2 regions of the Cupriavidus sp. CP313 genome follow, and region 1 is predicted to be linked to the other one. Evidence: predicted binding sites of a transcription regulator. Region 1 holds the regulator's gene; the other holds the start of a gene.
The links. The regulator NrdR, encoded in region 1, represses ribonucleotide reductase genes. The targets are predictions, from matches to a motif close to CACNANATNTNGTG.
Positions count from the first base shown of each region.

Region 1 (10,955 bases):
CTCGGCGTCTGCCTTGGCCTTGGCGTCCGCCTGGGCCTTTGCCTTGGCGTCCGCTTCCTTGCGTTCTGCTTCCTTGCGCTCGGCCTGTTCCTTGCGCTGCTGGTCCTGCTGCGCTGCCTTCTTCTTCGCGTCGTCCTTGCGCTGGGCTTCCTTGCGGTCAGCCTCGCGCTGCTCCGCTTCCTTGCGCTCGGCTTCCTTGCGATCCGCCTCTTTACGCTCGGCTTCCTTGCGGGCAGCCGCCTGCTTGCGCTCGGCCTCTTCGCGCGCTGCCGCCTCGGCACGGCGCTTCTGGCGTTCCAGCGCGATGTCGGCGTCGTCCTCGACCTTGCTCTTCACCTCGGGCAGCGGCGGGGCCGGGCGCGGCTGCACCACCGGCTCCGGTGGCGGCGGCGGGGGCGCGGTGGCGGCCGGAATCTCTTCCCACAGCTCGGCCTCGGCGCCGACGGGGGTGCTGCTCTGCAAGCGCACGCCGTAGTACAGCACGACAGCCAGCAGCATGTGCATGAAGAGCGCGAACAGGAAGGAACGCAGGGTTCCCCGCTCCTTGACCGGCTGGTAGGGATAGGCGGCGACGGTCTTCATCAGGCGCAACGGCAATCAGATAGGCGCTTCAATGCGTCAGGAGGTCTTGGACTTGACCATCAGGCCGACGCGCTTGATGCCATCGGCTTTCAGGATCGACATCACGTCCAGCACCGCCTCGTACTTGACCGCGCGGTCGGCGGCAATCACCACCGGCTGGTCGGGATTCTCGTTCTGGCGCTGGTGCACAAAGTCGAGCAGGCCCTGCTTGTCGAGCTTGCGCTCGAAGGCGTTGCCAGCGTTGTCCTTGCCGCGCGCGGTGAGCTGGCCGCTCTCGTGCACGGTGACCACGATCGGCGGCGCCTTCTGCTGCGGCGTGGCGTTGGCCACGGTGGGCAGGTCGACGGTGGCGGGGCTCACGATCGGCGCCGCCACCATGAAGATGACCAGCAGCACGAGCATGACGTCGATGTACGGCACGACATTGATCTCGGCGCTGGCCCGGCGGCGCGAGCCGCCGCGGCGCTGAATGGCTGCCATTGCAGGACTCCTGGAAACGCCGGCCCGGGCTTGCGCCCGGACCGTCTGGATTAGATTCGATACGTGTGCAGTTAGCGTGCCTGCCGTTGCAGGATGTTCAGGAACTCTTCCATAAAGCTCTCGAACCGGATCGCCAGGCGGTCGATCTCCGTGGCATAGCGGTTGTAGGCGATCACCGCCGGAATCGCCGCGAACAGGCCGATCGCGGTCGCCACCAGCGCCTCGGCAATACCGGGGGCCACCGATGCGAGCGTCGCCTGCTGCACATTCGACAGGCCGCGGAATGCGTTCATGATCCCCCAGACCGTGCCGAACAGGCCGATATACGGGCTCACCGAACCCACCGACGCCAGGAACGGCAGATGCGATTCCAGCACATCCATCTCGCGCTGGTAGGCCGCGCGCATCGCGCGCCGGGCCGCATCGAGCAGCGCGCCGGCTTCGTTGCCGCGCTCGCGTGCCTTCAGGAACTCGCCCATGCCGGATTCAAAGATCCGCTCCAGCGCGCCGGTGTTGTGGCGGTTGTTGACGGCACTGTTATATAGCGCCTGCAGGTCGCCGCCGGCCCAGAAGTCGCGTTCGAACCCCTCGGTCTGGGTGCGCGCCGAGCGCAGCGCCAGGTGCTTGCGGAAAATATAGGTCCACGAAAACAGCGACATGGCGAGCAACAGCACCATGACGGCCTGTGCCAGCAGGCTGGCGTGGAGCACCAGCGTAATGATCGACATGTCTTGCGTGACGGTCACGGGATTCATCGTGCGGACTTGATGGTAGCTAGAACGGGGTCGGGAATCGGGGCGGGACGGAAAGTGCTTCGATCGACACACCCAACGCGGATCGCGCCAGAGGCCAGCATCAGCTCGCCACGCCAGGCTTCCTGGGTGAACTGGACCGACGCCGGGCCGACCCGGTCGATGCGCGTGCGGATCTCGAGCTGGTCATCCAGCCGGGCGGGCGCATTGTAGTCCACCGCCGTGCTGCGGACGATAAAGACCACGCCCGCCTCGCCGGCGAGCGACTGCTGCTCGATGCCTAGCGAACGCAGCCACTCGGTGCGGGCGCGCTCGAAGAACTTCAGGTAGTTGGCGTAGAACACTACGCCGCCCGCGTCGGTGTCTTCCCAGTACACCCGCAGGGTCCAGACAAAGTTTGTCATGGCCGCGATTGTAACGGAGAGCGATAGCGGTTTCGTGTAAACCCGCATGACGACTTTGCAACAGCAAGTTGCTGGCCAGCCCTTGCCAGTCCTCGGCTGGCGGGGCCGACGGCTTGCGGCGGGCGCCCGCCTCGCGCTACACTGCGCGCAACCATTCCATCTTGCGCGACTGGCGAAGTCAGTGGGCACTACCACGAGGAAGCGCAAGTTCTCTGGCGTGACGTTCATTGCGCGTTCGCGTAACGTTCAGCACGCCTAGGCGTGAAGTGCTTTGCGCCTGCCGCTCGCCTGGGCAGCGAATGGGAAGCAGGGTGCGCCCTGCACCGACGGTTACAAGGTGCCGCCGGTGCTGGTCGCCGCTAGCCTTCCCCGCGCGCCCTACCCCCGATGCGTGAATCGGATTCCCTATTTTTCAGACGAGTTTCGCCATGTTCGAACGCAGCCGTTTTACGATCGACCAGATCGACCCCGAGGTCTTTGCCGCCATCCAGAAGGAAAACCAGCGCCAGGAAGACCACATCGAGCTGATCGCCTCCGAAAACTACACCTCGCCGGCCGTGATGGCCGCGCAGGGTTCGCAACTGACCAACAAGTACGCCGAGGGCTACCCCGGCAAGCGCTACTACGGCGGTTGCGAATACGTCGACATCGTCGAGCAACTGGCCATTGACCGCGTCAAGCAGCTGTTCGGCGCCGACGCCGCCAACGTGCAGCCCAACTCGGGCTCGCAGGCCAACCAGGGCGTGTTCTTCGCCATGCTCAAGCCGGGCGACACCATCATGGGCATGAGCCTGGCCGAAGGTGGCCACCTGACCCACGGCATGGCCCTGAACATGAGCGGCAAGTGGTTCAACGTGGTCAGCTACGGCCTGAACGCCCAGGAAGACATCGACTACGACGCGCTGGAAAAGCTGGCGCAAGAGAAGAAGCCCAAGCTGATCATCGCCGGCGCCTCGGCCTTCGCCCTGCGCATCGACTTCGAGCGCATCGGCAAGGTCGCCAAGTCGATCGGCGCCTACTTCATGGTCGACATGGCCCACTACGCCGGCCTGATCGCCGCGGGCGTCTACCCGAACCCGGTGCCGCACGCCGACTTCGTCACCACCACCACGCACAAGAGCCTGCGCGGCCCGCGCGGCGGCGTGATCCTGATGAAGGCCGAGCACGAGAAGGCCATCAACTCGGCCATCTTCCCCGGCATCCAGGGCGGCCCGCTGATGCACGTGATCGCCGGCAAGGCCGTCGCGTTCAAGGAAGCGCTGACGCCTGAGTTCAAGGCCTACCAGCAGCAAGTGGTGAAGAACGCCGCCGTGCTGGCCGAGACCCTGATCGCGCGCGGCCTACGCATTGTCTCGGGCCGCACCGAAAGCCACGTGATGCTGGTCGACCTGCGCGCCAAGAACATCACCGGCAAGGAAGCCGAGCGCGTCCTGGGCGAGGCGCATATCACCGTCAACAAGAACGCCATCCCCAACGATCCGGAAAAGCCGTTCGTGACCTCGGGCATCCGCCTGGGCTCGCCGGCCATGACTACGCGCGGCTTCAAGGAAGAAGAAGCCCGCATCGTCGGCAACCTGATCGCCGATGTGCTGGACAACCCGCACGACGCCGCCAATATCGCCAGCGTGCGCGAGCAGGCGGCAGCCCTGACCAAGCGTTTCCCGGTCTACGGCTGATGCATCGAGGCCGCCCATGCGTGTTCGCATGAGCGGCCGGCAGCTCCGCAGGCCGGCGCCCCAGGGCACCGGCTTGCGGGCCTCGCCAACCCGCCCCGCCACCGCAGAACGACAACACGGACAAGGCAACGGGGTTCAACTGAAGGTGGTCCGGCATGAAATGCCCCTTTTGCGGTCATTCCAATACCCAGGTACTCGACACGCGCATGTCGGAAGACGGCGATGCCGTGCGCCGGCGCCGCCGCTGCGAGGCCTGCGACCGCCGCTTCACCACCTATGAGCGGATCGAGCTGTTCTTCCCCGCCATCGTCAAGAAAAACGGCTCGCGCGTGGACTACACCCGCGCCAAGCTGAAGGACTCCATGCGCCTGGCGCTGCGCAAGCGCCCGGTCTCGGCCGAGGCCATCGATGAAGCCATCACCCGCATCGAAGAAAAACTGCTGGCACTGGGAGAGAAGGAAATCCCCAGCAGCCAGGTCGGCGAACTGGTGATGCGCGAATTGCGCAAGCTCGACAAGATCGCGTATATCCGCTTTGCTTCGGTGTATCGGAGCTTTGAGGACGTGTCGGAATTCCGCGACGTGCTGGATGAGTTTGCGGCGTCCACCCCTCGGAAGGGGTAGCAAAAGTAACAAAATCGTTGTTTAATCCCCGTTGCATTCCCGCAAGGCCCGCTATCGCCTATTAAAAGGGCCGGGATTGCAGACCAAAAAAAGAAGTTAACGAAGTCGGACGTCTTTTGACGGGGGTCAGAATGGGTCAACGCTGCCGCGGGGCAGCCGGCTTTGCCATGCTCGAAGCATTGGTGGCAATTGTCGTTCTGGCGGTTGGCGTGCTCGGGGTCGCCAGCCTGCTGCTGAATTCATCCCGCTTCACGCAACAAGCTTCCTACGACACCACTGCCATGCAGCTGGCCACCGAGATGGCCGAGCGCATGCGTGCCAATCCGGCCGTCTCGCAAACCGGCGCGGCGGCGGAAGCCATCACCCCGAACCGCTACTTCATCGACACGGCCAACGGGCAGCCACCCGCGCTCACGGCAGCAAACAGCCCGTACGCGATCGCCTGCTCGGGCACGGCGGCCGGGTGCGCACAGCAACTGGCGGATTTCGATGTCGCCGAGTTCTGGGAGCGTGTCAGCACAGGCCTGCCTGGCGGACGCGCCGTGATTTGCCGGGATATGGTCGCCTACGACCAGACCACCGGCTTCTCATGGGGATGCACGCCATCGGCCACTGGCCGCCCGGACGACGCACCGATTGTCATCAAGATCGGCTGGATCTCCCGGCTTGCCGCCAGGACCGTCGCGGCACAGGTCGACATGTCCGATATGGGCACGCGCCCCCAGGTGGTCATCGTGGCCACGCAGGGTACGGTGAACTGACATGCAGAACGCCAGGACGTATCTCAACGCCGGCCGGCATCGTCAACTGGGGCTGTCGCTGGTGGAGTTGATGGTGGCGATGACGCTGAGCCTGCTCCTGATCATGGCTGCCGCAGCGCTCTACCTGACCGGACGAGCCAACTACAACAGCATCGACGACACCACTGCGCTGGATGAGAAAGGCCGCTTTGCCGTGGATACCGTCGTGCGGATCGTGCGCCAGGCCGCCTGGAGCAACTATGCGGGCAACAGCGCCGCGGCCTCCCCCGGCGCCAGCGGGCCACCTGCGCCCAGCCCTGGGGGCGTCATGCTCACCACCACGAGCCTGTCGCCGACCATCAGCGGCCTCGACAGCTGCGGCGCCCCCACACAAGACCTCGGCAATCCGGCGCAGAACCTCGCTTGTCCTGCCCAAGCGGGCGCCGTGAACAAGAGCGATGTGCTGCAGGTCCGCTTCTTCGGTTCCGGCACGCAGCAGGACCGCACCGTTCCGGACAACAGCATGATCGACTGCTCCGGCAACGGCGTCGCTGAGCCGCAGGCCTGGGAAGACGCGGATCTCGCGCGCGGCATGGCGGTCTTCTATGTCAGCAACGATGCCAGCGGCATGCCGCAGCTGATGTGCGGCTATCGTCCACGGGACGCCGCCAACAAGGAAATCCTCACGGCAGGCATGGCGTACCAGGCTGTTTCGCTGATCTCGGGCGTCGAAGTCTTCCAGGTGCTCTACGGCGTGGATACGAATTTCGACCAGACCCCGGACCGCTTCCTGTCGGCCACCGAGGTGCTGGCCCTGCCCACCACCTGGCAGAACGTCGTCGCAATAAAGATTGCCATGGTGCTGATGGGCGATACTGCCAGCGCATCGCCTCAGGATCCGCCAACCTTCCGCCTGTTTGGCCGCCTGTTTCCGGGCTCGCCGGGCAATGACACGTCCTTCACGCCTGCCACGCAACTGCAGCGGATGCGACGCCTGTACACAGTCACCGTACAGCTCCGGAACATGGCCACCTGCACCACGTGCTCGCCGACATGAACGCCCGCACCGCGCCCCCCAACCCGCGTGGCATAGCGCTGATCACTGCCCTGGTGATGCTGCTGATCATCAGCGTCATCGCCATCGCCGGCGCCCGGCTAGCCATTGGCAGCAAGCGCATGGCATCGAACCAGCGCGATCGGGACCTGGCTCAGCAAGCGGCCGAGGCAGCCTTGCTGGATGCAGAAATAGACATCCAGGGTGTCGCCGCCCTAACCACCCGGTCGGCCATCTTCTCCGGCACCACGATGAATGTCCTGCCGTTCGTGGCGGGCTGCAATACCGGCGTCACAGGCGCCTCACCCTTCCAGGGATTGTGCGACCCGGTGCTCGACGGTACGCCGAACTGGCTTTCCGTTGACTTTAGCCAGACTGGGGCCAACGCACGCACCACCGCCTATGGCACGTTCACCGGCCGCAGGTTCCCGACCGCGACAGGCGGGCTGCTGCCTGCCGCGCTGCCGCGCTACATCATCGAGCCGATCAGCGACATGTCGCCAGGCGCGAGCGAGGGTGCATATATCTTCCGCGTCACGGCCGTCGGCTTTGGCGCAAACCCGGCGACCCGGGTCATGTTGCAGTCGTACTACCGAAAGGGGGAATGAATGGCAACGTCCATGACTGTCGCGGAGCACGGCAAATGAGCCGCATCCAGACATTCCTGTTCGCGGCAATGGCTGCGGTTCTCAGCCTGGCCGCTGGCCCGTTGCTTGCCGCAACAGAACAGAACAGCCTTGCGACAGTCAAGATCGCACAGGCGCCGCTGTACGGCCGCAATCAGAATATCCATCCCAACCTGCTGCTGACGCTCTCAGTAGAGTTCCCTACGGTTGGGGCAGCCTATCGCTCCGGTACGTATTCGCCGACCACCGAATACATTGGCTACTTCAATCCGCTCAAGTGCTACAACTACAGCGGAGGCAGCAGCAATGGCTATTTTGTCATTGCTGGCGACGCCAACACGGCCGATCACACATGCGCGGGCCAGTTCAGCGGCAACTTCATGAACTGGGCCACGGCCTCAGCCATCGATATGCTGCGATACGCGCTGACCGGGGGCGACCGCGTCGTTGACACCACCACGCAGACCATCCTGCAACGTGCCGTGCTGCAGGACAGTTTTTTCAACAGCAACTCTTACTTCCCCCGCAAGACTTACGACAAGGCGTCCTCGGTCACGCCTTTCAGCAGCAGGACCCTGTACATCACTTCATGTGGCAACAAGGTGTTCTTTGGGGACAGCACTGAGTCCGGCGCCAGTTGCGCGAGCCCCGGCAAATACAAGAACCAGGGCACCTACCTGGTACGGGTGCAAGTCTGCGATGCAAGTGAAGCCAAGTCCCGCACCGATCTCTGCAAGCTGTATCGCACCGGGTACAAGCCGGCTGGCGAAATGCAGCGCAATGCCGACAAGGTCCGCTTTGGCGCGTTTGGCTATCTGAACGACAGTGCCAATACCCGTTATGGCGGTGTCTTGCGGGCGCCCTTGAAGTATGTGGGGCCAAACACCGTCGACAGCAATTTCAATCAAGCCAACAACCTGCGCCGGGAATGGGATGACGACGGCGTATTCATCCAGAACCCCGAGAGCGCGTCAGAGAACATCAGCGGTGTCATCAATTACCTGAATCAGTTCGGGCGTTCCGGCGCCTATAAGTCATTGGATCCCGTCGGCGAACTCTACTACGAGAGCATCCGCTACCTGCAAGGCCGACAACCAACGCCCGAAGCCATCGACAACGCCAGCACCTACAAGGATGGATTTCCGGTCTACACGCAATGGACAGACCCCATCCTTGCCAGCTGCCAGAAGAACTACGTCCTTGCCATTGCCGATATCAATACGCACTGGGACCGATACATCCCTGGCAACACCAGGACGACCTACCTCTCCGGTGGCAAGCAGGTCTCTGCCAACGACTCGGCAAGGCCGGCAGACGCGATATCGAAATACAGCAAGTACAGCTTCGATGTCACCACCTGGACGCAGGCGGTGGCCGATCTTGAGGGTTCGGGAACATCCGGCAACAGCCGCCCCGACACCTCGCTCGCGAACCTGGCTGGCGCCGACACTGGCTCCAGCGGCCACGGTACCTACTATATGGCCGGCGTCGCATATTGGGCCCATACCTACGGCTTCCGCCCGGATATGCCGGAATTGCGCGTCACAACGTTCAGCATCGACGTCAATGAGAACGGGAACGGCAGCGTGGGCGACGAACAGCGCCGCAGCCAGATGTACCTGGCGGCAAAATATGGCGGCTTTGACGACCAGAACGGTGATGGCAATCCGTTCCGCACCAAGGGGGCTAGCGGCACCACAGTCACCAGCAATGCCGAATGGGAATCGTCGGGCGGATCCAATGTCCCCGCCAACTGGTTCCTGGCCGGGCAGCCGGCCGCCATGATCGCTTCCATCAAGAAGGTCTTCGCGCAAATCGTCAACGCGGCAGGCACTTTGTCTGGCGTGGCACTGACCTCATCCCAGGTGGCGAGCGACACCCTCTTGTTCACCCCCGGATTCGACCAGCGATGGAACGGGCGCCTGTCGGCACTGGCGGTGACCAATGATCCCAACACCGGCGTTCAGATCTCCAATGCCGAAACCTGGGAGGCCGGCAAGGTGCTGACTGCCCGCACCGCTGCCCGCAATCTGCTGACCTGGGTCCCGTCGGGCACCGCCGACAATTCAGGAACCGGCGCGGGTGCGGGCGCCACCTTCGAGTGGAAATCTCTCAACGCCGCGCAGAAGGCCGCACTGAAGATCGCGCCGACAGAGACCGACACCGTGGCCCAGAGCCGGCTCAGCTATCTGCGTGGCGAGCGCGGTCAGGAGCAAGCCACCGGCAGCACGGGGACCATGCGCTTGCGCGACTCACTGCTGGGCGACATCGTCAATTCCGGCCCCGTCTACATGGCGGCCCCGTCCGGCACTATCGCCGAAAGCGACTACACCGCGTTCTACAAGGCCCACAGCCAGCGTACTGCCGCCGTATACATCGGCGCCAACGATGGCATGCTCCACGCCTTCAATGCCGCCAATGGTTCTGAACTGTTTGCCTACGTGCCAAACGCAGTGTTCGCCAACCTGGCCCAGCTGACCTCGCCGAGCTATATCCATCGGCCTTACGTGGACGCCACGCCTGCCGTGGCGGAAGCCAGGGTGGGCAACGCCTGGCAGACCGTGCTGGTCTCTGGCATGGGTGGCGGCGCGCAAGGCCTCTTTGCGCTGAATGTCAGCGATCCTGCCAGCGTCGGAACCGGCAACGTATTGTGGGAGTTCACGGACAAGGATGATGCCGACATGGGCAACATCATGTCGCCGCCCCAGATCGTCAAGCTGTTTGCCGGCAAGGACTCCGACAACAAGCCTGTGTACAAGTGGTTTGCCATGACGGGCAACGGCCTGAATGCCAACGATGCGGATGGCGCGAGCAATCCGGCTGCGCCTTCGGTGCTGTTCATCGTGGCACTGGACAAGCCGGCCGGGACGCCGTGGCAACTGGGCGTCAATTACTGGAAGATCTCGATGGCAGCGGACGCCACCGCCAGCATTGCCAACGGGCTGAGCTCGCCAGCGCTGGTGCGGCTTACCGACGGGCAGACCGTCGCCGCCTACGCCGGCGACCTCCAGGGCCGCCTCTGGAAGTTCATCCTGAATGGCGGCCCATCCACCTGGAACGCTGCCGGGGCACTGCCCTACTACGGCGGCGGCAACTACGGACGGCCGCTTTTCCAGGCCCGCGATGCCAGCGGAAAACCGCAGCCGATCACCGTCCAGCCCAAATGGGTCTACGCGCCCGGAGGCTACATGGTGGTATTCGGCACCGGGAAGTACCTGGAGCCTGCTGACGCAATCACCACCGGCACGCTGACCCAGAACGCCATGTACGGCATCTACGATGCGGGAGGCTCCCAGTCGATCGCAGACCGCAGCATGCTGAACCCGGTCACCTTGACCCGCAACAGCAAAGGCGCCTACGAATATTCGTCACGCAGCTATAGCCTCGGCTCAAAGACTGGACAGAAGGCGGGGTGGTACTTTGATTTCCCGGGCAACGGAGAACGCCAGGTCACCGCGCTCGTGCCAGCTTACGGAAAGATCTGGTTCAACTCGCTGATGACCGGTGATGACCTTTGCGGCGCCTCCAGCAACAGCGGCCGCTATCAGATCAATGCGCTGACCGGCATGCCCGCCACGGGGACTTCGACCGGCGATCTCTCCACCTTCGGCATCCTGGGTGCGCCGGTGCTGATCCAGACCAAGACCACGGTGGATCCACAACGCAATGCTGTCGGCCAGATCACTACGCTGAAGTTCATCGACGTGTTCTCGTTCGGCGCATCGGGTGGCGGCCGCAGCGGAGGCGCGTCGTTGTCCAGCAGGCCGCTTGTGTCCGGCAATACAGCCACCGACGGGGGGCATCCCGCCACGGGGCGCCTTGGCTGGCGCGAGATTCGCAATTTCGGAGCCGCAAAATGACGCTCTGCCACCGTGACTGGCGTCGCCACGCCAGCGGCTTCACGCTGATGGAGATGCTGATTGCCATCGCAATCCTTGGCATCCTCGCCGGCATTGCGTATCCCAACTACACCGAACATGTTGCCCGCGGGCGCCGCGCCGAAGCCAAGGCCGCATTG
Region 1 covers NZ_JBSVZB010000005.1:254,355-265,309, forward strand. Annotated here, with positions in the region: gene tolA (cell envelope integrity protein TolA) at 1-582, opposite strand, end outside; gene tolR (ExbD/TolR family protein) at 619-1,062, opposite strand; gene tolQ (protein TolQ) at 1,134-1,817, opposite strand; gene ybgC (tol-pal system-associated acyl-CoA thioesterase) at 1,814-2,218, opposite strand; ZMP/ZTP riboswitch at 2,374-2,519, shown strand; gene glyA (serine hydroxymethyltransferase) at 2,647-3,894, shown strand; gene nrdR (transcriptional regulator NrdR) at 4,050-4,517, shown strand; gene pilV (type IV pilus modification protein PilV) at 4,649-5,278, shown strand; gene ACW4E8_RS09835 (PilW family protein) at 5,280-6,314, shown strand; gene ACW4E8_RS09840 (pilus assembly PilX family protein) at 6,311-6,919, shown strand; gene ACW4E8_RS09845 (pilus assembly protein) at 6,955-10,797, shown strand; gene ACW4E8_RS09850 (type IV pilin protein) at 10,794-10,955, shown strand, end outside.

Region 2 (10,955 bases), on a different contig from region 1:
GGCCTTCCCCGGCTCGCAGATCCTGGGCTACGCGGCGCGGCCGCTGTTCAAGCTGCATTTCATCATCGCCAACGTGGCCTACGGGTTGTTCACGCTGGCGGCCTTCCACGCCTTCCTGATGCTGCTGGCCGAACGGCGCCTGCATGGCTTCCGGCACGCGCCGGCGCGGCCGCCGGAGCAGCAACCCAGTGAATGGCTGGGCCGCTGGCTTGACTTGCTGCCACCGCTGCTGACGCTGGAGAAGCTGCTGTTCCGGCTGATCGGCGCCGGCTTTGTGCTGCTGACGCTGACCATCGCCTCGGGCCTGCTGTTCTCTGAAGAGCTGTTCGGCCGCGCCTTCCGCCTGGACCACAAGACGGTGTTCGCGCTGATCTCGTGGGCCATGTTCGGCGGCATCCTGGCCGGGCGCATCTTCCGCGGCTGGCGCGGCAAGGTGGCGCTGCGCTGGGTCATCGCCTCGTTCGGCATCCTGCTGCTGGCCTATGTCGGCAGCCGTTTCGTGATTGAAGTCGTCCTGCACCGCATCTGATTCCTCATGGCACGTATCCTGATCCTGCTGGCCGTGGTGCTGGGCGTCATCTGGTGGCTGCGCGCCCGCGCCGAGGCCCGGCTGGCTGAACACCGCGCACGCCAGGCCCGCAAGGCCAGCGAGCGTACTGCCGCCGCCGGCCCGGCCGACGCCACCGCCGAACCCATGGTCCAGTGCGCCCAGTGCGGCGTGCACCTGCCGCAGGGCGAGGCCATTGCCTGGCGCGGCCTGCATTACTGCCGCCGCAGCCATCTGCCTGACGAAAGCCGGGCCGAGGGCGGTGACAGTGGCAGCGACGGCCCCCGCCCATGACAGAGCCGGCGTCGTCGGGCTGGCAGCGGCTGAACGCCTGGCGCGGCCTGGCCCAGCTGTGGCGCCAGCCCGAACCGCCTGACTTCCACTGGCGCCTGCTGCGCTATTTCTGCTGGACCCGCGTGGCCGTGGGCCTGCTGCTGGTCGGCTTTGCGCTGATGCGGCGCGGCGAGCCGGCATCCGTCACCCCGGTCTCCCCCGCCACACCTTTCATCGGCGCTATCCCGCCCTTGCCGTTCGGCCTTGACGGCCTGGGCGGCATCGAGCACGCGGCGGCCATGACCATCGCCGTGCCCTATCTTGCCATTGCCCTGGCGATGCTGGCCGGTACGCTGTGGCGCCGGCACTTCCATCTGCGCGTGCGGGTGCAGGTGCTGGCCGACCTGGCCCTGCTGGCGCTGGTCTTCAGCGTGCTGGGGCGGGGCGGGCAGGCCGAGGGCCTGGCCATGATCTTCTTGCTGCCGGCGCTGGAAGCCGGCGCGCTGACCAGCCTGCTGTTCGCGCTGTTTGCCGCGGCGATCTCCGCGCTGGTGGTGATGAGCGGGCCCTTCATGCACACCATCCTGCTGCGCCAGGCCGATGCCGGGCTGCTGGGCTCGGGCCTGTTCGGCCTGGTGTTCATGATCGCGGCGCTGCTGATGTATATGCTGGCCAACCGCCAGATCGCGCAGGAGCGCCTGGCGCTGGCGCGCGAGCAGGAGCTGCGCCTGCAGCAGCTGGTCAACCGGCTGATGGTCAACGACATGCAGGACGGCGTGATGCTGGTACGCGCCAACGGCGCGGTGGTGGCGGCCAACCCCGCGGCGGTGGTGCTGCTGGGCGTGCAGCCGCATGAGCGCATCTACTCGCGGCGGCTGGGTGGTGCGGCGGGGCAGGGCGGCGAAGCTGTGCTGTTCGACCTGCGCCGCATCCCGCGCCTGCAACCGCTGATGGAGATGCTGCGCGACTGGCTGCACAGCAAGGACGACGTGCCGCGCATCCTGCAGCTGCTGCCGATGGCGTCCGGCACCGCGCTGGCCGACGGCACCATGCAGCACACCCGGCTGCGGCTGCGCTTTGTGCTGCCGGGGCTGGCAGGATTGCGTTCGACCATGGCGCATGGCCGCACCGTGCCGGCCACGCTGGATACGGCCGCCTGGAGCGAACTGTCACCCGAAGCCGCCGGCCGCCTGCGCCTGGCCATCGCCCAGAACGAGGCCATGGCCTGGTCGCAGGAGGATGAGGCCCTGTTGCGCAACGAGATGCGCGACACCGTGCTGGTCCATATCGAAAGCTGGGAACGCATCGCCGAGCAGGTGCAGCAGGAAAAGCTGGCCGCCATGGGCCGGCTGGTGGCCAGCATCGCGCACCAGATCCGCAACCCGCTGGCGGCAATCAGCCAGGCCAGCGAGCTGCTGGGCGACTCCGGCCGGCGCGATCCCGCCGCGCAGGACCATGGCGGCGCCGATGTCGATATCGATGCCCGCCTGCTGCGCATCATCAACGACAACGTGCGCCGGCTGGACCAGGTGGTGTCAGACGTGCTGCAGATGTCGCGCCGCCCGCGCACCGGCCGCAGCACCGTGTACCTGGCGCAGGCGCTGCCCGAGATCGTCGAGCGCTGGCGCGCCGAAATGCGCTCGCGCCGCCCGCGCGCCGGCGAGACCCGTCCCGCGGGCCGGGTCGACATCAACGCCAATGCCATCCGGCTGACCGTGGACGTGGCCCAGCCGGTGGTGTTCGACGCCTCGCAGCTGCAGCAGGTGCTGGGCAACCTGCTGGACAACGCCTGGCGCTACTGCAGCCGGCTGCCGGGCTCGATCCGGCTGCTGGCGCATGCGCTGGACCAGCACCATGCCGAGCTGATCGTCTGGAACGACGGCGCCGAGGTGGCGCGCGAACACCAGCGCAGCCTGTTCGAACCCTTCTTCACCAGCAACGCCCAGGGCACCGGGCTGGGCCTGTTCATGGCGCGCGAGCTGTGCGGCGCCAATGACGCCCAGGTGCGCTACGGCGCCATCGCATTGCCGGCGCTGCTCGAACGCACCGGCATGCTGGCCCCCGCCGCGCGCGATACACTGCCGGCCAAGGCTTTCGTGCTGACGCTGCGCATCGAGAGTGCCGATGCTGCTTCGGCGGCCGCCGCCTGACCTGTCCCAACCCAGCCACCACCCCATGCCACCCCGAATGTCCCGAGCGCCCGATCCCATCCTGGTCATCGACGACGAGGCCGACCTGCGCGAGCTGCTGGACATCTCAATCCGCCGCATGGGCCATGACGTGGTGCTGGCCGGGTCCCTGGCCGAGGCGCGCGAGAAGCTGGCGCAGGGCCGCTACAGCCTGGTGCTGACCGACATGCGCCTGGGCGACGGCCTGGGCATCGAGATCGTGCGCCAGCTGTCGGCCGCGCCGGAGCGCATCCCGGTGGCGGTCATCACCGCCTACGGCAGCGCCGACAACGCCGTAGAGGCACTCAAGGCCGGCGCCTTCGACTACATCGCCAAGCCGGTGTCGCTGGAGCAGCTGCGCAGCCTGGTGCTGAACGCGCTGGGCCGCCAGCAGCGCGACAGCACCGATGCCGAAGCCGCCGCGGCAGAGCAGGCCGCCGACCGCGCCGCCGCCCTGCTGCCCGGCCATTCCGCCGCCATGCAGGAGGTGCGCCGCTCGCTGTCGCGGCTGGCGCGCAGCATGGCGCCGGTGGTGATCAGCGGCGAATCCGGCAGCGGCAAGGAGCGCGCCGCGCGCGCCATCCACGCCACCAGCGGGCGGGCCGCGCATCCCTTTATCGCCGTCAACTGCGGCGCCATCCCCGAGAACCTGATGGAGTCCGAGTTCTTCGGCCATGTCAAAGGCGCCTTCACCGGTGCCGACGGGGAGCGCGGCGGCTTCTTCCAGGCCGCCAACGGCGGCACGCTGCTGCTCGACGAGGTGGCCGACCTGCCGCTGCCGATGCAGGTCAAGCTGCTGCGCGCGCTGCAGGAGCGCCGCGTGCGCAAGATCGGCGCCAGCCGCGAAGACGCCGTCGACGTGCGCGTGATGTGCGCCAGCCACAAGGACCTGGCCGCGATGGTGGCGGCCGGGCAGTTCCGGCAGGACTTGTATTACCGGCTGAACGTGCTGGCGCTGCGCATGCCCACGCTGCGCGAGCGCGGTGAAGACATCCCGGTGCTGGCGCGCGCCATCCTGGACCACCTGGCGGTGCGCTACGGCGACCCGCGCCCCAAGCGGCTGTCGCCGGCGGCGCTGCAACGGCTGGTAGCCTATCCCTTCCCCGGCAACGTGCGCGAGCTGGAGAACCTGCTGGAGCGCGCCTACGCCTTTGCCGAGAGCGAAGAGATCGAGCTGGCCGACCTGGGCCCGCTGGACGCCGGCGCCGAGCGGGCCGGGCTGATGCATGCCCCCGTGCCGGCGATGGCGCCTACTAACTATTACGCCCCCTGGGGCGCCGCAGGCATGTGGGCCCCTGTGCCGCCGGCCGCCGCGCCCGCGCCGGCCCTGGCAGAGCCGCCACCCGTGGCACCGGCCCCGGCCAGCGCGCCTGAACCTGAGCCCGCCGGCGACCCCGCCGAACGTGCCTGCCGCGGCATCGTCTTCCCGATCGACCTGCCGGCCAGGCTGGAAGCCGTGGAGCGCGAGCTGATCCTGCAGGCGCTGGCGCAGACCAACTTCAACCGCACCGCGGCCGCGCCGCTGCTGGGCCTGAACCTGCGCCAGCTGCGCTACCGCATCCAGCAACTGGGCATCCGCGAGGCCATGGACGCCGCCGACCGCAGCGCCGTGGAAGGCGAGGGCACGCCATGACCAAGCCTGCGCACCGCTACTTACCCGACGCCGACGGCTGGGTCCCCGCCGCGCGCCGCGTGCCGTCGCCCAATTTCGATGAGCGCCCGGCCGGCATGCCGGTGGACCTGGTGGTGCTGCACAACATCAGCCTGCCGCCCGGCCAGTTCGGCAGCGGCGACATCGAGGCCTTCTTCCAGAACCGGCTCGATCCCAACAAGCACCCGTTCTTTGCCACCATCCACCAGGTGCAGGTGTCCGCGCACTTCCTGGTCACCCGCGAGGGTGAGCTGGTGCAGTTTGTCCCGTGCACGCAGCGGGCCTGGCACGCCGGGCAGTCGGACTTCTTCGGCCGCGCCCGTTGCAACGATTTCTCCATCGGCATCGAGATCGAGGGCTGCGACGACCTGCCGTTCACCCTGGCCCAGTACGACACCGTGGCCGCGCTGGTGCCCGCGCTGCTGGCCGCCTACCCGGTGCGCGCGATTGCCGGCCACAGCGACATCGCCCCCGGCCGCAAGACCGATCCCGGCCCGCATTTCGACTGGGCGCGCTTTGCCAGCCAGGCGGGCGTGGCGCCGGGCATGTTGCCCTACCAGTGCCTTGGCGCGGCTGGCCAGGTGACGAATCCTTAACCTCATTCCCCATCCCCGTGCGCCCCGTTCCGGCGCACATGCCCTACCTCGGGGTGGGGCTATCGCAACCTCGCAACAATCAAAAAAATTTTTGTGAAATGTGCAGTTGCGAACGGTCTGGCGAAAACCCTTGCGAGTATTAGGCTTGCGGGCATGTGGCGCTGCCGCATCGGCGCCGCCGCCCCCGAAAAAGCGCTTGTCAAGACTGGTCATTCGGATTCGTTTCACTATACTTAGCCCAGTTTCAGGCAGCACCCACTATATCTAGTAGTCAAACCGGGGAGCCGGCCCAAGGGCGAGTCAGGGATCACGAAGTTCGTGCATCGTCTCGAAACCGCCCGCTAAGGCCAGCGAATCACAAGAGTCCCTGGCGAAATGTTCACGTAAAGGCAGTCTGTCCGCCCCGACTTCACGCCGGGAGGGACGTTCTTTTCGCCGCATTTCGCCAGGGACTCTTTTGTCTCTTATTTCCAGGGTAAAAACAGGAGTTCTCATGCAAACGGCCCAGAACGAAATCACCACGGGTGGCGCCGCCGCCGGTATCGCACCGACCGCGCAGCAGACCCCCGCCAACGCCGCCAATACGAACTACCCGGATCACAAGATCATTCGACGCAATGGCGCCGTGGTGGCTTTCGAGCCGTCCAAGATCGCCGTTGCCATGACCAAGGCCTTCCTCGCCGTGAACGGCGGGCAGGGCGCCGCGTCCGCGCGTGTGCGCGAGATCGTCGAGCAACTGACTGACAACGTCGTGCGCGCGCTGGTGCGCAGCCGCCCCAACGGCGGCGCCATCCATATCGAAGACGTGCAGGACCATGTGGAACTGGCGCTGATGCGCTCGGGCGAGCATGAAGTGGCCCGCGCCTACGTGCTGTACCGCGAGAAGCGCAAGGACGAGCGCGCCCAGGCCAACGCCCAGGCCGTGGCCCGCGTGCAGGAAGGCGGCATCTCGGTCAACGTGACCGATGGCGGCGTCACGCACGTGCTGGACATCGCCGCGCTGCACGACCTGATCGACAACGCCTGCAGCGGCCTTGGCAATGCAGTGAGCGCCGAGCCGATCCTGAAGGAAACCCTGAAGAACCTGTACGAAGGCGTGCCGATGACGCAGGTGTACGACTCGGCCATCCTGGCCGCGCGTACCCTGATCGAAAAGGACCCGGACTACAGCCAGGTCACCGCCCGTATCCTGCTGCACACCATCCGCAAGGAAATCCTGGGCACTGAAGTGACCCAGTCCGAGATGTCCAGCCGCTACGCGGAGTACTTCCCCAAGTTCATCGCCCGCGGCATTCAAGCCGAACTGCTGGACGAGCAACTGGCCACCTACGACCTGGCCCGCCTGGGCGCGGCGCTGGACGCCGGCCGCGACTTCCAGTTCAACTACCTGGGCCTGCAGACCCTGTACGACCGCTACTTCCTGCATATCGATGAAACCCGCATCGAAATGCCGCAGGCCTTCTTCATGCGCGTGGCCATGGGCCTGGCGCTGAACGAGAAGGACCGCGAAGCGCGCGCCATCGAGTTCTACCAGCTGCTGTCGTCGTTCGACTTCATGTCGTCCACGCCGACCCTGTTCAACTCCGGCACCCGCCGCTCGCAGCTGTCGTCGTGCTACCTGACCACCGTCTCCGACGACCTGGAAGGCATCTACGAAGCGCTGAAGGAAAACGCGCTGCTGTCCAAGTTTGCCGGCGGCCTGGGCAATGACTGGACCAACGTGCGCGCACTGGGCTCGCACATCAAGGGCACCAACGGCAAGTCGCAAGGCGTGGTGCCGTTCCTGAAGGTGGTCAACGATACCGCCGTGGCGGTGAACCAGGGCGGCAAGCGCAAGGGCGCCGTCTGCGCCTACCTGGAAACGTGGCACCTGGACATCGAAGAATTCCTGGAACTGCGCAAGAACACCGGCGACGACCGCCGCCGCACCCACGACATGAACACGGCCAACTGGATTCCGGACCTGTTCATGAAGCGCGTGATGGAAGCCGGCGAATGGACCCTGTTCTCGCCCGCCACCTGCCCGGACCTGCACGACAAGGTCGGCAAGGAATTCGAAAAGGCCTACCTGGGCTATGAAGCCAAGGCCGCCAGCGGCGAACTGAAGCTGTTCAAGAAGCTGCCGGCGCTGCAACTGTGGCGCAAGATGCTGGGCATGCTGTTTGAGACCGGCCACCCGTGGATCACCTTCAAGGATCCGTGCAACATCCGCAGCCCGCAGCAGCACGTGGGCGTGGTGCACAGCTCCAACCTGTGCACGGAAATCACGCTCAACACCAATGAGAGCGAGATCGCCGTGTGCAACCTGGGTTCGGTCAACCTGGTCGCCCACATCGCCAAGCAGGCCGACGGCACCTACGCGCTGGATCACGCCAAGCTGCAGAAGACCGTGCGCACCGCCATGCGCATGCTCGACAACGTGATCGACATCAATTACTACGCCGTGGACAAGGCGCGCAATTCCAACCTGCGCCACCGTCCGGTCGGCATGGGCATCATGGGCTTCCAGGACTGCCTGCACGTGCTGCGCACGCCGTATTCCAGCGACGCCGCCGTCAAGTTTGCCGATACCTCGATGGAAGCGGTGTGCTACTACGCCTACAAGGCTTCGACCGAGCTGGCCGAAGAGCGCGGCCGCTACAGCACCTATGAAGGCTCGCTGTGGGACCGTGGCATCCTGCCGCAAGACTCGCTCAAGCTGCTGGCCGAAGAGCGCGGCGGCTACCTGGAAGTGGACCTGTCCAGCACGATGGACTGGGACGCGCTGCGCGCCCGCATCAAGCAGCACGGCATGCGCAACTCGAACTGCATCGCGATCGCCCCGACCGCGACCATTTCGAACATCATCGGCGTGTCGGCCTGCATCGAGCCGACCTTCCAGAACCTGTACGTCAAGTCCAACCTGTCGGGCGAGTTCACCGTGGTCAACGACTACCTGGTGCGCGACCTGAAGGAACGCGGCCTGTGGGACGAGGTGATGGTTGCCGACCTGAAGTACTTCGACGGCTCGCTGTCGCGCATCGACCGCATCCCGCAAGACCTGCGCGACATCTACGCCACCGCGTTCGAAGTGGAGCCGACCTGGCTGGTGGAAGCCGCCAGCCGCCGCCAGAAGTGGATCGACCAGGCCCAGTCCCTGAACATCTACATGGCCGGCGCCTCGGGCAAGAAGCTGGACGACACCTACAAGCTGGCCTGGCTGCGCGGCCTGAAGACCACCTACTACCTGCGCACCATGGCTGCGACCCACGTGGAGAAGTCCACCGTGTCGCGCGGCTCGCTGAACGCAGTATCGTCGGGCAGCGACAGCGGCTCCGCCCTGGAGGCAGCCGCCGCATCGGCCCCGGCCATGCCGGAAGCCGAAGGCGCGGTCTGCACGATGCGCCCGGGCGACCCTGGCTTTGAAGAGTGCGAAGCCTGCCAGTAATCACGAAGTAACCACCTACCCCGGGGTTTGCTCCCCTCTCCCGCCCGCGGGAGAGGGGCCGGGGGAGAGGGCCGGCGCCACCACGAAGTGACAAGTCAAACCACCCGCCGCCCCCAAATCGAATCACGGAGAACCACATCATGCTGAGCTGGGACGACGACGTTCAAGCCACCCCGCAGGCCGCACCGCAGCCTGCCCTGCAACCCGCTGTTGCCGCCACGGCCGACCAACAAGGCGTTCTGCCTCCGGCCGCCACGCAGCCCGGCATCCTGGGCGACAACCCCAACGCCGCCGCCGCGCAAAGCAACCGCCGCGTCAACGCCGCCGACAAGCGCGTGATCAACGGCTCGACCGACGTCAACCAGCTGGTGCCGTTCAAGTACAAGTGGGCGTGGGAAAAATACCTGGCCGGCTGCGCCAACCACTGGATGCCGCAGGAAATCAACATGTCCCGCGACATCGCCCTGTGGAAAGACCCCAACGGCCTGACCGAAGACGAGCGCCGCATCATCAAGCGCAACCTCGGCTTCTTCGTCACCGCCGACTCGCTGGCCGCCAACAACATCGTGCTGGGCACCTACCGCCAGATCACCGCGCCGGAATGCCGCCAGTACCTGCTGCGCCAGGCCTTTGAAGAGGCCATCCACACCCACGCCTACCAGTACATCGTGGAGTCCCTCGGCCTGAACGAAGCCGAGATCTTCAACGCGTACCACGAAGTGCAGTCGATCCGCGACAAGGACGAGTTCCTGATCCCGTTCATCGACACGCTGACCGACCCGTCGTTCAAGACCGGCACGCCGGAAAACGACCAGAAGCTGCTGAAGAGCCTGATCGTGTTCGCCTGCATCATGGAAGGATTGTTCTTCTATGTGGGCTTTACGCAGATCCTGGCGATGGGCCGCCAGAACAAAATGACTGGGGCTGCCGAGCAGTATCAGTACATCCTGCGCGATGAGTCGCTGCACTGCAATTTTGGTATCGACCTGATCAACCAGATCAAGCTGGAGAATCCGCATCTGTGGACGGCGGAGTTCAAGGCTGAGATTACTGAGTTGTTCAAGAAGGCGGTGGACCTGGAGTATCGCTACGCTGAGGACACGATGCCGCGTGGGGTGCTGGGGTTGAATGCGCCGATGTTTAAGGGGTATCTGCGGTTCATTTGCAATCGGCGGTGCCAGCAGATTGGGTTGGAGCAGCTGTTCGCGAATGAGGAGAATCCGTTCCCGTGGATGTCTGAGATGATTGACTTGAAGAAGGAACGTAACTTCTTTGAGACGCGCGTCATTGAGTATCAGACGGGTGGGGCGTTGAGCTGGGATTGAGGCGCGCCGCCGAGCGACACAAGTGTTGCCTTTTTTGACGCTAGTCACGCCTTTGCAATGACATAGCCATGCCTTTTGGCACATCGCTAGCTCGAGGCGATGGGAGTGTCTCAGAGCAGGAGCTTTCGGAGGCATTCCGGCCGTCCGACCAACTGCAACGGGTCCACCCTCGAGGCGGCGCCTAGCTCGGCGACTCGAGGCGACCCCGCTGTGTAGGGCCGTCACGGAAAAAGATAAGACGAAGAGAACGGACAGGGGATGATGGCTCACAATGGGGTTGATCCCCCCCCCTTTTTTCTACCGTCTAGGAGACGAAATCCCAGCCCCATTAAGAGCTTCCAGATGGCGGCATACGGGTCAATACGGCAGTGGGTTCCTTTGCCAGTATTGCGATGACCTTTCGGGCGCATGGTTCGATCATGTGTCTAACCGATAATAAAAACGGAGTTGGGTTGTGGCTGTACGAAAGATGTCCCCAGAGATCGTGTCTCTCATTCACCATGTCGAACTAAATGAATCGGGGTGGTGGAAAAAGGCTGTCGGGCAAGTCATAAAAGGTGTGCTTTGGACCGCCGATGTCCCGCTTACGATAGGCGAACTGCAATCAAACTTCCGTCTTGAAACCGGAGTCGAGCTATCTGAAGCCACACTGGAGCGGCAGTTGCACGCGCTTTCGTCTCAGCAGTGTGTCTCCTTTATGCCCGGTGAAGTCCAGAGGTTTAAGCTCACGGAGCAGGCGCGGGCAGAGTTAGCAGCGGCTAAGCTTCAGGCCGAGCTTCTGGAAACGCAGTGTCGGGAGGCGTTTCGGATGAACTGCTCGGTACATTGCCCTGAGTTGAAGCCGGAGCAAGTCTGGGCACGTTTCGAGCGTGCATTGGTCGAAGCCGTGCGGATTGCGGGCGCAAACCTCTATCACTTGCTTGTAGACGGGAATCTCGAGCGGGAAGGCGATTGGGTTGCCAAATTCC
Region 2 covers NZ_JBSVZB010000021.1:68,753-79,707, reverse strand. Annotated here, with positions in the region: gene ACW4E8_RS25760 (cytochrome C assembly family protein) at 1-529, shown strand, start outside; gene ACW4E8_RS25755 (PP0621 family protein) at 536-841, shown strand; gene ACW4E8_RS25750 (sensor histidine kinase) at 838-2,970, shown strand; gene ACW4E8_RS25745 (sigma-54-dependent transcriptional regulator) at 2,996-4,621, shown strand; gene ampD (1,6-anhydro-N-acetylmuramyl-L-alanine amidase AmpD) at 4,618-5,235, shown strand; gene ACW4E8_RS25735 (ribonucleoside-diphosphate reductase subunit alpha) at 5,729-8,662, shown strand; gene ACW4E8_RS25730 (ribonucleotide-diphosphate reductase subunit beta) at 8,803-9,987, shown strand; gene ACW4E8_RS25725 (hypothetical protein) at 10,457-10,955, shown strand, end outside.
Region 2: the regulator NrdR is predicted to act here: its motif matches at 5,492-5,505, upstream of ACW4E8_RS25735 (ribonucleoside-diphosphate reductase subunit alpha).